2 regions of the Polaromonas sp. P3_B1 genome follow, and region 1 is predicted to be linked to the other one. Evidence: riboswitches for the same ligand, from Rfam matches in the RefSeq annotation. Region 1 holds a riboswitch; the other holds the start of a gene.
The links. Region 1 has a riboswitch for glycine ahead of gcvT (glycine cleavage system aminomethyltransferase GcvT). Riboswitches for the same ligand answer to the same signal wherever they lie in the genome.

Region 1 (7,716 bases):
GCATAAATAGCGTTAACAGGCCCTAACTTTCATTTCAGGATGAAATCCATGCAGCTCCACAAAACCGACCGCGCCCGCGCCGAGCTCAAGCCCGGCGTGAGAACGCTTGGCCAGCGCGAGCGCACCCTGCTGCTGATGGCCGACGGCAGCAAGTCCGCGCAGGATTTCCGCCCACTGTTTGACGGCGACGGCGAAGCCATTGCGCTGCGCCTTTTGCGCGAGGGCTTCCTGGAAGCGCATCCGGGCAAGGTGCCCGCCGCGGCGCCCGCCCCGACGCCAACGCCGGCCCAGTTGCAGAATTTCCCCAGCCCCGAGACCACCCAGGCCATCCAGGTCGCAGCCGACCAGTTCGAAGGCAAGCGCTCGCTCGCCACAACGCGCATGTTCCTGTTTGACATCTGCGAGCGCATGTTCGCCCGGCGCGACCCGGTCATGGCCGAACGCTTTCGCGAAGCGCTGCGCAATGCCAAGGACCGCGAGAGCATGCTCACGGCCTCGCGCGAGATGATTGAAGAGATCGAAAAAATCGCGGGCCACGAGCGCGCCGACTCCATCAGCGAGCGCATCGCCATGCTGCTGCCGCAGCACCAGGCAGCCTGATCCACCAGGCCGGCCCGGCAGCCGCTTCCGTTACACTTGCCGGGTCAGGAGAGAGTTTTCCCGAGAAAACCGCCGAAGGCGCACGTACACCCCCTTTTTTGGTGCACTGAACGCTCAGGCAAAAGGACTGGCAACCGCCCTGCGGCGCACCACGCGGCAAGGCGTTCCCTACTGGAGAGAGGCCGTCGCCAGGACGGCCCACCGAAGGAGCAAACCCGCATCGCCGGGCGAATCTCTCAGGTAAAGTGGACAGCAGGGGCAACCGATGGATTTAGAACCTGTTTGCCCCCCCGGAGAATGCCTTGTCCGATTCGTCCACCTCTTCCGCCGCTCCCGAAACCCTGCTGAAGACGCCGCTGCATGCGCTGCACCTGGAGCTGGGCGCGCGCATGGTGCCTTTCGCGGGCTATTCCATGCCGGTGCAGTACCCCGCGGGCCTGATGGCCGAGCACCTGCACACACGCCAGGCCGCCGGCCTCTTTGACGTTTCCCACATGGGCCAGTTGCGCCTGGTGGGGGCGGATGCGGCGGCGGCGCTTGAATCGCTGATTCCGGTCGATGTGATCGACCTGCCCGCCGGCAAGCAGCGCTACGGCCTGCTGCTCAATGATGAGGGCGGCATCATCGACGACCTGATGTTTTTCAACCGCGACTATGCCAACGGCGGCGACCTCTTCGTCATCGTCAACGGCGCCTGCAAGGTGGGCGACATCGCGCACATCCAGGCCAAGATCGGCTCGCGCTGCGAGGTCATCCCCATGCCCGAGATGGCGCTGCTGGCGCTGCAAGGTCCGCAGGCTGTCACGGCGCTGCAGCGCCTGGCGCCCGGCATCGAAAAGCTGGTGTTCATGACCGGTGGGCGCTTCACGGTGGCGGGCTGCGACTGCTTCCTGACGCGCAGCGGCTACACGGGCGAAGACGGGTTTGAAATTTCGGTGCACGCCTCGCAGGCCGATGCGCTGGCGCGCGCGCTGCTCGCCCAACCCGAGGTCAAACCCATAGGCCTGGGCGCGCGCAACTCGCTGCGGCTGGAAGCGGGCCTGTGCCTCTACGGCAACGACATCGACACCACCACGACGCCGGTGGAAGCCAGCCTCAACTGGGCCATGCAAAAAGTGCGGCGCACCGGCGGTGCGCGCGCGGGCGGTTTCCCGGGTGCCGACAAAATCCTGGCGCAACTGGCCGACCCCGCCCTGCTTGCCCGCAAGCGCGTGGGCCTGGTGGCGCTGGAGCGCGTTCCCGTGCGCGACCATACCGAACTGCAAAGCACCGACGGTGCAAAGATCGGCGAGGTCACCAGCGGCCTGCTGGGCCCGACCATCAACCAGCCGGTCGCCATGGGCTATGTGAAACCCGAATTTGCCGCCCTGGGCACACGCGTGAACGCCATCGTGCGCGGCAAGGCCGTGCCCATGGAAGTCGCCGCCATGCCTTTTGTCGCTACCCGTTACTACCGCGGCTGAACCCTGCTGTCCCACCCCTCAACCCCCTGGAGATTCTCATGACCGTCAAATACACCGAAGACCACGAATGGCTCAAGATTGAAGGCGACGTCGCCACCGTCGGCATCACCGTGCATGCGCAGGACGCGCTGGGCGACGTGGTGTTTGTGGACCTGCCCGCCGTGGGCACCACCTTCGCGCAAAAGGAAACCGCCGGCGTCGTCGAGTCGGTCAAGGCCGCCGCCGACGTCTACATGCCCGTGAGCGGCGAAGTGACCGCCATCAACGAAGCGCTGAAGGACGACCCGTCCCTGGCCAACAGCGACCCCATGGGCGCCGGCTGGTTCTTCAAGATCAAGCTGTCCGACCCATCGCAGCTGGACGCGCTGATGGACGAGACCCGCTACACCGCGTTCGCGGCTTAACTCCCGTTCGGGCTGAGCCTGTCGAAGCCCTGCTCTCCCCGTTCCGCCTGCCCTTCGACAAGCTCAGGGCGAACGATTTTTCCGGAAACCCGACATGTTGATGCAAACCGCCAAGCCCCTGGGCGACCTTGAAAACCCTTCCGAGTTCATCGCCCGCCATATCGGCATCGACGAGACCGACGAGGTCCACATGCTCAACGTTGTGGGCTCGGTCTCGCGCCGCGAACTGGTCGAAGGCATTGTTCCGCGCTCCATCGCGCGCCGGATGCCCATGGCCATTCCGGCCCCGGTCACGGAAGCCGCCGCGCTCAAGCAGCTCAAGGCCATCGCGGCCAAGAACCAGGTGTTCAAGAACTTCATCGGCCAGGGCTACTACGGCACCTACACGCCGGGCGTGATCCTGCGCAACATCCTGGAGAACCCCGCCTGGTACACCGCCTACACGCCTTACCAGGCCGAGATCTCGCAGGGCCGCATGGAGGCGCTGATCAACTTCCAGACCATGGTCTGCGACCTGACCGGCATGCCGATTGCCAACGCCTCCATGCTCGACGAGGCCACCGCCGCCGCCGAAGCCATGACCCTGGCCAAGCGCAGCGTCAAGAGCAAAAGCAATGTCTTCATCGTGGCGGGCGACTGCCATCCGCAGACGATCGAGGTGATACAGACCCGCGCCAAGCCGCTGGGCATCGAGATCAAGGTCAGCACGGCGGCGGTCACGGTGCCGCAGCTCATGGCTGAAGGCGACTACTTCGGCGTGCTGGTGCAATACCCCGCCACCACCGGCAGCATCCATGACCTGCGCCCGCTTGCGGGCCAGGCCCACGTCGACGGCGCGGCGCTGTGCGTCGCGGCCGACCTGCTGGCGCTCACCTTGCTGGCCCCGCCCGGCGAATGGGACGCCGACATCGTGCTGGGCAACACCCAGCGCTTCGGCATGCCCATGGGCAACGGCGGGCCGCACGCGGCCTACCTCGCCTGCCGCGACGAGTTCAAGCGCTCGCTGCCGGGCCGCCTGGTCGGCGTCAGCGTCGACAGCCACGGCAACCCGACCTACCGCCTCGCGCTGCAGACGCGCGAGCAGCACATACGCCGCGAGAAAGCCACCTCCAACATCTGCACCGCGCAGGTGCTGCCGGCCGTCATCGCCAGCATGTACGCCGTCTACCACGGCCCGCAGGGCCTCAAGCGCATCGCCGAGCGCGTGGCGGCCTACACCGCCGTCTTTGTGCGCGGCCTGCAGGAGCTGGGCTACGAAATCACGAACACCGGCGCGTTCGATTCCGTGACCATCAAAACCGGCGACGCGACCCATGCGATTGCCGAGCGCGCGCGCCAGGCCGGCGCCAACCTGCGCTATCGCCTGAACAACCACCTGGGCGTGTCGCTGGACGAAACCACCAGCCGCAAGGACATCGAGCTGCTCTGGTCCTTCTTTGCCAAACCCGGCCAGACCCTGCCCGTGGTCAGCGCCTTCGAAAAAGGCGTGGAATCGCTGATCCCCGCCGAGCTGCGCCGCACCACGCCTTTCCTTGCGCACCCGGTGTTCAACACCCACCACTCCGAAACCGGCATGCTGCGCTACATCCGCATGCTCAGCGACAAGGACCTGGCGCTGGACCGCAGCATGATCCCGCTGGGCAGCTGCACCATGAAGCTCAACGCGACCAGCGAGATGATTCCCATCACCTGGCCCGAGTTCGCCAACATCCATCCCTTCGCGCCGGCCGACCAGCTGCAAGGTTATGCCGAGCTCGACAAGCAGTTGCGCGACTGGCTGTGCCAGGCCACCGGCTATGCCGGCATCAGTCTGCAGCCCAACGCCGGCTCGCAGGGCGAGTACGCGGGCCTGCTGGCCATCAAGGCCTTCCTTGAAGCCAAGGGCCAGGGCCACCGCAACATCTGCCTGATTCCGTCCTCGGCCCACGGCACCAACCCGGCCAGCGCGCAGATGGTGGGCATGAGCGTGGTCGTGACCGCCTGCGACGCCCGCGGCAACGTCGACATGGCCGACCTGAAGGCCAAATGCGAACAGCACAGCGACAAGCTGGCCTGCGTGATGATCACCTACCCCAGCACGCATGGCGTGTTTGAGACCCAGGTGAAGGAACTCTGCGCCATGGTGCACAGCCACGGCGGCCGCGTCTACGTGGACGGCGCCAACATGAACGCGCTGGTCGGCGTGGCCGCGCCGGGCGAATTCGGCGGCGACGTGAGCCACCTGAACCTGCACAAAACCTTCTGCATCCCGCACGGCGGCGGCGGCCCGGGCGTGGGCCCGGTCTGCGTGGTGGCCGACCTGGTGCCTTACCTGCCCGGCCATGCGACGGCGGGCATTCCCGGCAACGGCGTGGGCGCCGTATCGGCGGCGCCTTTGGGCAATGCCGCGGTGCTGCCCATCAGCTGGATGTACTGCCGCATGATGGGCCCCGAGGGCCTGACGCAGGCCACCGAGGTCGCCATCCTGAGCGCCAACTACATCAGCTCGCGCCTGAAAGACCACTACCCGACCCTCTACGCCAGCGAAAACGGCCACGTGGCCCACGAATGCATCCTGGACCTGCGCCCACTGAAGGACACCAGCGGCGTCAGCGCCGAGGACGTGGCCAAGCGCCTGATGGACTACGGCTTTCACGCGCCCACACTGAGCTTTCCCGTGCCCGGCACGCTGATGGTGGAGCCCACCGAAAGTGAAACCCTGGCCGAGCTGGACCGCTTCATCGACGCGATGATCGCCATCCGCGACGAGATCCGAAAGATCGAAGCCGGCCAGTGGCCGCAGGACAACAACCCGCTCAAGCACGCACCGCACACCGCGGCCAGCCTGCTGGGCGCCGACTGGGACAGGCCCTACTCGCGCGAAACCGGCGGCTTCCCGCTGGCCTCGCTCAAGCAGGGCAAATACTGGCCGCCCGTGGGCCGGGTCGACAACGTCTACGGCGACCGCAACCTGTTCTGCAGCTGCGTGCCCGTGAGCGACTACGCCTGAGGATCTGTCAACCCTGTGGCAGGTCTTGACGCTCACATCATCCTGATCATCGCGGGCGCGGCGGCGGCGGGCTTTGTCCAGGGCCTGTCGGGCTTTGGCTTCAGCCTGGTCGCCATGTCTTTCTGGGCCTGGGCCATAGACCCGAAGCTGGCGGCGGTGATGGCGGTGTTCGGCGGGCTGACGGGGCAGGTCATGGCGGCCTTCACGGTCAGCCGCAATACCGACTGGAAGCGCCTGCTGCCATTTCTGGCCGGCGGCCTGCTGGGGCTGCCGCTGGGTTTGCTGCTGTTGCCGCGACTTGACGTCCAGCTGTTCAAGCTGTTTCTGGGCGTACTGCTGGCGCTATGGTGCCCGGCCATGCTTTTTTCGGGCAAGCTTCCGCGCATCCACCATGGAGGCCGCATCGCCGACGCCACGGCAGGCATGGCCGGCGGCTTCATGGGTGCCTTGGGCGGTTTCAGCGGCGTCATTCCGACGCTGTGGTGCACCCTGCGGGGCTACGAGAAAGCGGACCAGCGCGCCGTCATCCAGAACTTCAATCTGGCGGTACTGACCGTCACCATGGCCAGCTACGCCGCCGCAGGCCTGGTCACCCGCGAAACGCTGCCCATGCTGGCCATCGTGGCGCCCGCGGCGCTTGTTCCCGCCTGGCTGGGCGGACGGCTTTACGCGGGCATCAGCGACCTGGCCTTTCGCAGGCTGGTGCTGAGCCTGCTGACTTGCTCCGGGGTGGCCATGCTGGTTTCATCGGTACCGGAGTTGTTGCGACGCATGGGCTAGTTTCCAGAAGAACGGGAGCCGGCCCGCAGTTCCTCGATGGCCCGTATCATGGCGGGCGCCAGCACATTCCACTGCAGGGCACGCAGCGACCGGCGGTAACGCAGCCCGCTGCCCCCCACGGATGGCGACACCAGTTCCAGTGGATCACTCACCACGCACAGAAGCCGCTTGATCATCGGGTCCTGGTCGCTGGGCTTGCCGCCGAGGAAGGCGTCGTTCTTGCCGTCCCACAGAAGCTGGGCATGGATGTGGATGCCCCAGCCGCATTCCCAGCCGTTCGCTTTCAGCTGTTCGCGGGCGGCGGCCACGTATTCCGCATCGAAGATAAACGTGTCGGTGCGCACCCAACCGCCCAGCCAGAACTCCGCCAGCGGTCGCGCCGCCGGCGTGGCTCCCGGAATCAGGCCGCGCAGCATCTCGCCGCGCATCTCCATGTAGCGTATTCGCGCCGGAATGCCGGCGGAGCGCATCAGTGCGATCAGCAAGGTCACCTTGTCGTCGCCGTCGCCCCCCCGCGCCTCGAGCACGTCGCGGGCCGTCGGGTATTGCAGCTTGATTCGCTTGGTATAAGGCAGGCGCTTGACGAAGCGATAGATGGCCAGCGCCTTGTCCCGCTCGGTGCGGCACAGCTGGACCAGCGCGCGAGCCTTCAGGCGCAGCTTGGGGTCGTCCAGGTCCAGCAGCGGCGTCGTGCCGAGCCAGTCCTGCGGCCGGTCGCTGACCTTTTTGCTCAGCCGGCGGGGCGAGTCGAATTGTGCGGCAAGTGCCACCATGGAACCACCCACGAAGTGAATAGTTCACGCATGGTAACCCCGCAGGACAGATTGCGCCGCATTTGTTTACAAGGCGGCCGGCCGGCGCCGCTGGGCAAGACAGGGGGCGGGCGATAATCCGGGCCAGCTCTTTCGATTACCCACCCGCCATGAAAGCATGACCTCATGAAGACACTGACCGCCGTGATCGCCTCCTTTGCCTCCCTCGCTGTCTCCACCGCAGCCCTTGCAGCAGCCCCGGCCGAAACCCTGCCCAACGGCGTCAAGATCGTGCACACCGCCGACGGCACCGGCCCGCAGCCCAAGGCGACCGACACCGTCAAGGTGCACTACCGCGGCACCCTGGCCGACGGCAAGGAATTCGACAGCTCCTACAAGCGCGGCGCGCCTGCGACCTTTCCGCTGAACCGCGTCGTGCCCTGCTGGACCGAAGGCGTGCAAAAAATCAAGGTCGGCGGCAAGGCCACGCTCACCTGCCCGCCCGCCACGGCCTATGGCGACCGCGGCGCCGGCGGCGTGGTGCCGCCCAATGCCACCTTGACCTTCGACATCGAGCTGCTCGCGATCGAGAAATAAGCGCTAGATATCTGTTTCGAGGGCGGCAAGCAGCGCCTCATCAAACGCGCCGGCCCGCTCAAACTGCAGCCAGTGGCCGGCGCCCTCCACCAGTTTCAGGCCCCTGAAATCCATGGCGCGCGTCAACGCCG
Region 2 (7,716 bases), on a different contig from region 1:
GCGCACCTCGGGCTGCAACCAGTTCTAAAGCGTGCACCACGTTTTGTGGTGTTGGTTGCCTGATATGCACCCATCGACTTCTGATGTCCGGCCGCATTGCTACAACAGCACGGCGAATGTCCGCATGCGAAGCACCTGCCCACTGCCGCGCCCGCGCGCCAAACAATCTCAGAGCTTCCTTGCGCGACGTTGGCGTGCCGGACGCCGATAAGCACATTGCTGTGGCATAGACCGCGCAGTAGTCGGACTGAATGCTTTGACGAATAAACAAGTGCTAGCCTTTTCCCGTTGCGGAGCCAAACCCGCGAAAAGGAGCTTGCGCTTTTTTCGCTGCAGCCTTCTTGGCTGGCGCCTTCTTTGCGGCCACTTTCTTGGCTGCTGGCTTTTTGGCTACCGCCTTCTTGGACGCGACTTTGAGAGTCAATGACTTCTTCGCTGTAGCCATGATCGCCTGCCTTTCAGAATTAGCTGATCGCTTTAAAAGCGTCGGGTGCTCCTTCAGCCTCCGCCAGGTTCATCGCCAGACGTACAGAATCGGTACCAGCCAATGGCACTATCAAGCCTAGCCAGAACGACTCGTCGGCCATCGTGGTGTATGTGGCATAGCCATCCTTGACGGGACACTCTGCAACCAACCCGGGAGTGAAGGTGTTGTGAAACAGCCAAAACACTTTCGTTGCAGTGCTGCCATCCGGCACTTTTACCTGTGTTTCGATCTGGCACTGCCTGCCCCCCACATTGCTCACCTTGGCCGAGACGCGATAGCCTTGTGCATCGGTAGGCCCGAAGTCCTTCATGGGTTCATCGTCCATCGCTTGAGCGGCAGAGTAACGACTGGTCACGTCCTTGATGGTTCTGTCATCCACGCCGCCTACCCTCAGCACTGTCTCCGTACTACTCAATGTTTCTGCGGGCACTTTGTACAGCGGCTCTTTTCGGAATTTGACTTCGATATCGTTGATACGTGCGGACAGATCGGAATATGAACTGCGCAATTCGGCTGGCAAGAACCGCATAGCCCATAAGTAAACGAGCAAGAAGCCGAAGAATGCAAACGAAATGGCGATGACAATGCCAGGCGTGCCGTTACCGGCACTAGCACTTCCAGAAATCGCCTGCGTCAACCAAACCCCGAGGACACTGGACCGCTCTTCGATGGCCTTCAGGTTCACCAAGCTCAACCCCACAATCATGGTTGTCAGCCAGTCGGCGATGCGTTCCAGGCTCGTATTGGGGCGGATCCCCTGTTGTGACTTCTCGCCATTGCCTTCTTTCGCCTGTGCGCCTGCGCTGCCCCAGTTAGGCGAGCCAAACAGCAATCCGAGCATCCCACCAGCCGAAAAGGCGCCGACGCATGCAAGTACCGCCACACATCCACCGGTAAGGCTGTTCCAACCTCCGGCACTGCGCGACGCCAAACCGTATATGAAGGCGCAAAGGAGACCGATAAGCGAAGAGAAGGCAATCACCACAATGGCCAGCGCAACTTGAGAATTGTTGTTGTTTGGCGCAAGGATGCTCCACCCGAATCGAAAAACTCGGAGCCGACACGTCACACATCCTTTGTTAAACATGGCAGTTAGCCCTTTCGCTTTTTTCCCAGCGCAGAGCCAAAGCCGCGGAATGGGGAATCCCGTCGGTCGGGGGCCGGCTGCGGAGACGGATTGGGACGCGGATCGGGATTCGGATTTCGGCCGATTGCAGATATCGATGACATGGTCTCTCCTCTTTAGCGTCGCGAGTTCTTCTTCGCTGAACCAAATCCACGAAATGGCGTTTCCGTTATCGGCTGGTTATTTGGTATCGGCGGTGTATGCGGAGGCGGAGGCGGAGGCGGAGGCGGAGGCGAGGGAGCTTGGGTCGCGTCAGTCATCGTGAACTCCTGTGTAAACATCGTTGCAGTGGTGCTGTTGCCGCAATAATTAAACGGCGATTGCCACTGCCTGTCATCCTCTAGATAGAGGTCTAAAACACTCATGGCGGGCAATGCATCCGGGTTGCTCAGTCACGGCTGAGGTCCTCCTCCAATCGGAGGAGCTGTCAAGCAAGTCTTTGACATATAAGACATTTGGATTGATTCAGGCTGCGGAACGACACTGGCCGAAAGCCCTCATCCCAACCTTCTGCCGGAGGGAGAAAGAGTAAAAACCGAGGTCCAGGATTGACCGCCGATCAAGCGGCTTTCCTCCCTCTCCCCCTGGGAGAGGGCAGGGGTGAGGGCGGCGGCCTTCATGGAGGCAAAATGCCCCCATGAACTCCCTAAGCGGCATCCGCATCCTCGACCTCTCCCGCGTGCTCGCGGGCCCCTGGTGCACCCAGACTTTGGCCGACCTTGGGGCCGATGTGATCAAGATCGAGCGGCCCGGCACGGGCGACGACACGCGGACCTGGGGGCCGCCCTTCTTGAAAGATGCCGATGGCGCGGACACCGAGGCCGCTTATTACCTGGGCACCAACCGCAACAAGCGCTCGGTGACCTGCGACATTGCCCAGCCCGCGGGCCAGGCGCTGGTGCGGGAGCTGGCCGCGCACTGCGATGTGTTTGTCGAGAACTTCAAGGTCGGCGATATGGCGCGCTATGGGTTGGATTACGCCTCGCTCAAAGCCATCAACCCGCGCATCGTGTACTGCTCTGTCACGGGTTTCGGGCAGAACGGGCCTTATGCCGAGCGTGCGGGGTACGACTACGCGATCCAGGGCATGGGTGGGCTGATGAGCGTGACGGGCGAGCGCGACGACCTGGGTGGCGGGCCGCAAAAAGTGGGTGTGGCGGTGGCGGATTTGATGACGGGCATGTATGCGACGGTGGCCATCCTGGCCGCGCTGCGCCATGCCGAAAAAACCGGCGAGGGCCAGCAGGTGGACATGGCGCTGCTGGACACGCAGGTGGCCATGCTGGCCAACCTGGGCGCCAATTATTTGGTCAGCGGCAAGGCGCCGGGCCGGGCGGGCAATGCGCACCAGAACATCGTGCCCTACCAGGTGTTTGAAGTGGCGCCTGCCGCCGATGGCAGCAAGGACCATTTGATCCTGGCCGTGGGCAATGACTCGCAGTATGCGAAGTTTTGCACGGTGGCGAATATCCCTGAACTCGCGACCAACCCGCTGTTCGCCAAGAACCGCGACCGTGTGCTGAACCGTGCCAAGCTGGTGCCGATTCTGGAAGCGGTGATGAAGACGCGCGCCAAGGCCGACTGGCTGGCGGCGCTGGAGGCGGCGAAGGTGCCTTGCGGCGCGATCAACAACCTGGCCGAGGTGTTTGCCGACCCGCAAATTGAGGCGCGCAAAATGGTGACGGAGTGGCAGCACCCGGTGAAGGCCGATTTGAAGCTGGTCTCCAGCCCCATGCGCCTGAGCGCGACGCCGGTGCGCACCGATTTGCCGCCGCCGCTGCTGGGCCAGCACACCGATGAGGTGCTGCGCGAGCTGCTGAACTATTCCGACGCGAAACTGTCCGAGTTAAAGAGCGGCAAGACGATTTGACGCGGCACGTCCGCACAAGGAGCCGAGGCGATGAAACACAACTTCGTATTGGTACACGGCGCATGGCATGGCGGCTGGTGCTGGCGGCGTGTGGCGCAGGTCTTGCAGCTGGACCACCACAAAGCCTTTGCCGTCACGCTGACGGGCCTGGGCGAGCGGGCGCACCTGCTTTCGCCCGCGATCAACCTGGATACCCACATCAACGACGTGATCAACCTCATTGAAGCCGAAGAGCTGCACGAGGTGACGCTGGCCGTGCATTCCTACGCGGGCATGATTGGCACGGCGGTGGCCGACCGCATGGGCGAACGCCTCAAGCACCTGGTGTATGTGGATGCGGTGGTGCCGCAGCCGGGCGAAAGCTGGAGCAGCACGCACGATGCCGCCACGCAGCAAAAGCGCATGGCGGGTGCGCAGGCCACGGCGAATTTCAGCTTTGCGCCACCCGACCCGGAGGTCTTCGGCCTGCAGGGCGCCGACCACGACTGGGTGCAGCGCCGGCAGACGCCGCACCCGGGCAACACCTACCAGGCGCCGCTGGATTTTGATGTGCAGCGCGTAGCCAGCGTGCCACGCACTTTTGTGAGCTGCACCACGCCGGCACTGGCGACCATCACGCCCAGCCGGCTGCGCGTGCGCGACCCGCAATTCTGGGGCGGCGCCTGGCTGCCGAATTCGCGCGTGGTGGAGCTGGCCACGGGCCACGACCCCATGGTCACCGAGCCGGCGGCGCTGGCGCGCATCCTGCTGGAGTGCGCTGAATGAAGACGCTGGGTCGACGGGGCTTCACGGCGGCACTGGCGGGCAGCTTAGCCCTGCCCGCGCTAGCATGGCAGGAGCGCACACGGGTCAAAATGGCCACCTTGCCTGTGCCAGCCTCCTTGCCCGAAGCCGCCGGGCTGGCGGCAAAGCAGGGCAAACCGCTGGTGCTGCTGGTCAGCCTCCCCGGCTGTCCCTACTGCGAACTGGTGCGGCGCAACTACCTGTTGCCGGCCCGCAATGACTCCGGCCTGGAGGCCTGGCAGATCAATATCAACGACAACAGCACGCCGCTGACCGGCTTTGACGGCAAATCCACAACGGCCGCCGCGCAGGCCAAGGCCTGGAAGGCCACCTTCACGCCGACCGTGCTGTTTCTGGGCCCGGAGGGACAGAAGCTTGCCGAGCCCCTGGTGGGCGTGGCCGTCCCGGACTTTTATGGTGCCTATCTCGACGAGCGGCTGGTGCTGGCGAGCACGGCATTTTTCGCGCTGCGTTAGGGCTCGATCATCATGACGGACGAAGAATCGCTGCAGGCTGCCATCCATGAAGAAGTGGCGCTGCGGGCATATGACCCGCATTGGCCCGCGATGTTCGAGGCCGAACGGGAGCGGCTGCGCTTCCTGTTTGCCGATGACTTCATCGCGATCGAGCATATGGGTAGCACGGCCGTGCCGGGGCTGGCGGCCAAGCCAGTGATCGACATCCTGGGCGGTGTGGCCTCGATGCAAGCTGCCAGGGCGCTCGTGGCGCCGCTGTGCGCGCAGGGCTATACAGCGTCCGCCGAGTTCAACGCAACGCTGACGGACCGCCAGTGGCTGATGCGCTGGGCCGACGGGCATCGCACCCACCACCTGCACCTGGTGGTGCATGGCGGCCCGGTGTGGGACCAGCGCCTGCGCTTTCGCGATGCGTTGCGTGCGGACCCGGCACTGGCGTGGAACTATGCCGCGCTCAAAACCGAGCTGGCCGCGAAATACCCCGCTGACCGCGAGGCCTATACCGAGGCGAAGGCCGCCTTCGTGCGGTCGGTTTGCGAAGGCTGAGCCTGAGCTCCGCAGTTGACCGGCGCCTACTATTAAGCGCTTGAATCAGTCCGCTGGACCTGTACTGTTCTCCCCGGCCTGGTGTGGCGGCACAGGCTTCGGTGGTAAATTCAAGCCGTTCAAGCAGGAGAGCGCTGCCGTAAAGATGGCAGCCACCGAAGGCGCAAACTTCCATAATCGCTCAGGTCCCGTACTGCCCGGAAACACACAGCCGTCTGGAGAGACGCCGCATGCAATATGCGGCGCACCGAAGGAGCAAGGCCGAGGCGAAAGCCGCGGCTGAATCTCTCAGGTAACAAGGACAGTGGAAGCGGCCGCAAGCAGGTGATGGCTTGGCGGTTGCCACAATTCTTTCTTTGAATTCAAGCACCCCTCAAGGCATTGCGCTTGCGCAACTGCAATTTCTACTTGAGAAGGAATCGCCATGAAAGTCATGGTTTTGGGTGCGGGTGTCACGGGGGTCACGACGGCCTGGTATCTGGCGCAACGTGGGCATGAGGTCACGGTGGTCGAGCGGCGCGGCGCGGCCGCGATGGAAACCAGCTTTGCCAACGGCGGGCAGATTTCCGTCAGCCACGCGGAGCCCTGGGCCAACCCGGGTGCGCCGCTCAAGGTGCTGCAGTGGCTGGCGCGTGAAGACGCGCCGCTGCTGTTCCGGCTGCGGGCCGATATGAACCAGTGGCTGTGGGGCCTGGAGTTTTTGCGCAACTGCACGCCGGCGCGCACCGCGCAAAACATCCGCCAGATCGTGAACCTGGGCATGTACAGCCGCGGCGCGCTGCAAAAGCTGCGGGGCGAACTGGGGCTTGAGTATGACGCGAAGACCCAAGGCATCCTGCACTTCTACACCAGCCAGGCCGAGTACGACGCGGCGCAGGAGCCGGCGCGCATCATGCGCGAACACGGCTGCGAGCTCGACATGAAAACCGCCGATGAATGCGTGGCCATAGAGCCCGCGCTGGCGCAATGCCGCGGCAGCATCGTGGGCGGCAGCATGACGCCCAGCGACGAGTCGGGCGACGCGCAGGCCTTTACTTCAGCGCTGGCCGCGCGCTGCGAGCAGGCGGGCGTGAAGTTTCTCTACAACACCAACATCCTCGACGTGCTGGCCGGCGGCGGGCGGCTGGAGGGTGTGCTGGCGGCCAGAGGCAGCGGCGAAGCGGGCGGGCGTGTGGAAACCCTGAAGGCCGATGCCTACGTGATGTGCCTGGGCGCCTTCAGCGCGCCCTGGGCAAAGCGGCTCGGACAAAGCCTGCGCATTTACCCGGCCAAGGGTTATTCGGTGACGCTGCCGGTGATCAATGAAGCGGTCTCTTACCAGGTGAGCCTGACCGACGACGAATACAAGCTGGTGTTCTCGCGTTTGGGCAATCGCCTGCGCATTGCGGGCACGGCGGAACTCAACGGCTACAACACCGAGCTGAACCTGGTGCGCTGCCAGGCCATCGTGCGCCGAGTGAAGCAGCTTTTCCCGGAAATGACGGACGGCGAAGGCGCACAGTTCTGGACCGGCCTGCGCCCCGCAACGCCGAGCAATGTGCCCTACATCGGCAAGAGCAAGACGAGTAACCTGTTCCTCAACACGGGCCACGGCACGCTAGGCTGGACGCATGCCTGCGGATCGGGCGCGGCGATTGCCGACATCGTGAGCGGGCGCGTGCCGGAGCTGGACTTTGCGTTTACCGGCATGCCGGCGCCCGGCCGCACCATGGCTTTGTCGAGTATGGCGAAAGCCTGAGCGCGGGCGGGCGCAGCGTCAGCAGGCTTTGGGCGGACACGGTAATATCGCCCTCCGTTCATCAGCCAGCTTATGCAGCCATGACACCCACCACGAACACACCGCCCGAGGGCCTGCCCATTTATCGCCTGCTCACAGGCCCGGATGACGCGAGCTTTTGCCACCGTGTCAGCGAAGCCCTCGCACTGGGTTACGCGCTTTACGGCTCGCCGGCGGCGACCTTCAACGGCGAGCGCGTGATCGTGGCGCAGGCGCTGCTCTGGCCTTCGGCAAGCAAGAGCGGCGAATGAGCGCGTCCCGGCCCCTCAACCCCGCGACGCTGCAGGCCATGGCGGATTTCCCGCGCCAGCTGGAGGCGTTTTACGCGGCCATTCCCGAAAGCCACCGGAACTGGACGCCGCCATCGTGGGAGGGCATCCCGAGCGAGACCTTCTCGGCCCTGGGACAGATCTGCCATGTGCGCGACATTGAGGTGGACGGCTACCACGTGCGCATCCGGCGCACGCTTTCGGAAACAAACCCGGTGCTGGCATCGCTGGACGGCTATGCGCTGGAGCGGGAACGCGGCTATGCAACAACCGATGCGCGGCAAGCCCTGGCGGCGTTTCGCGCGGCGCGCGCCACAACCATGGATATGCTCACGGGCCTGGCACCCGGAGCACTGGAACGCACCGCCGAATTCGAAGGCTA

Region 2: it holds a riboswitch for glycine, as region 1 does, so the genes downstream of both, AC1DXS_RS11675 (D-amino acid dehydrogenase) here and gcvT (glycine cleavage system aminomethyltransferase GcvT) in region 1, are expected to answer to the same signal.

The regions. Positions count from the first base shown of each region.
Region 1 covers NZ_JBFUGK010000019.1:82-7,797, forward strand. Annotated here, with positions in the region: gene AC1DXS_RS12575 (hypothetical protein) at 49-600, shown strand; glycine riboswitch at 636-742, shown strand; glycine riboswitch at 762-863, shown strand; gene gcvT (glycine cleavage system aminomethyltransferase GcvT) at 903-2,063, shown strand; gene gcvH (glycine cleavage system protein GcvH) at 2,102-2,467, shown strand; gene gcvP (aminomethyl-transferring glycine dehydrogenase) at 2,562-5,456, shown strand; gene AC1DXS_RS12595 (sulfite exporter TauE/SafE family protein) at 5,472-6,236, shown strand; gene AC1DXS_RS12600 (transglutaminase-like domain-containing protein) at 6,233-7,021, opposite strand; gene AC1DXS_RS12605 (FKBP-type peptidyl-prolyl cis-trans isomerase) at 7,175-7,585, shown strand; gene AC1DXS_RS12610 (alpha/beta fold hydrolase) at 7,589-7,716, opposite strand, start outside.
Region 2 covers NZ_JBFUGK010000017.1:20,883-28,598, reverse strand. Annotated here, with positions in the region: gene AC1DXS_RS11710 (hypothetical protein) at 1-271, opposite strand, end outside; gene AC1DXS_RS11705 (hypothetical protein) at 275-445, opposite strand; gene AC1DXS_RS11700 (hypothetical protein) at 465-1,574, opposite strand; gene AC1DXS_RS11695 (CaiB/BaiF CoA transferase family protein) at 2,251-3,483, shown strand; gene AC1DXS_RS11690 (alpha/beta fold hydrolase) at 3,514-4,248, shown strand; gene AC1DXS_RS11685 (thioredoxin fold domain-containing protein) at 4,245-4,742, shown strand; gene AC1DXS_RS11680 (GrpB family protein) at 4,755-5,288, shown strand; glycine riboswitch at 5,494-5,602, shown strand; gene AC1DXS_RS11675 (D-amino acid dehydrogenase) at 5,713-7,026, shown strand; gene AC1DXS_RS11670 (DUF1737 domain-containing protein) at 7,107-7,316, shown strand; gene AC1DXS_RS11665 (DinB family protein) at 7,313-7,716, shown strand, end outside.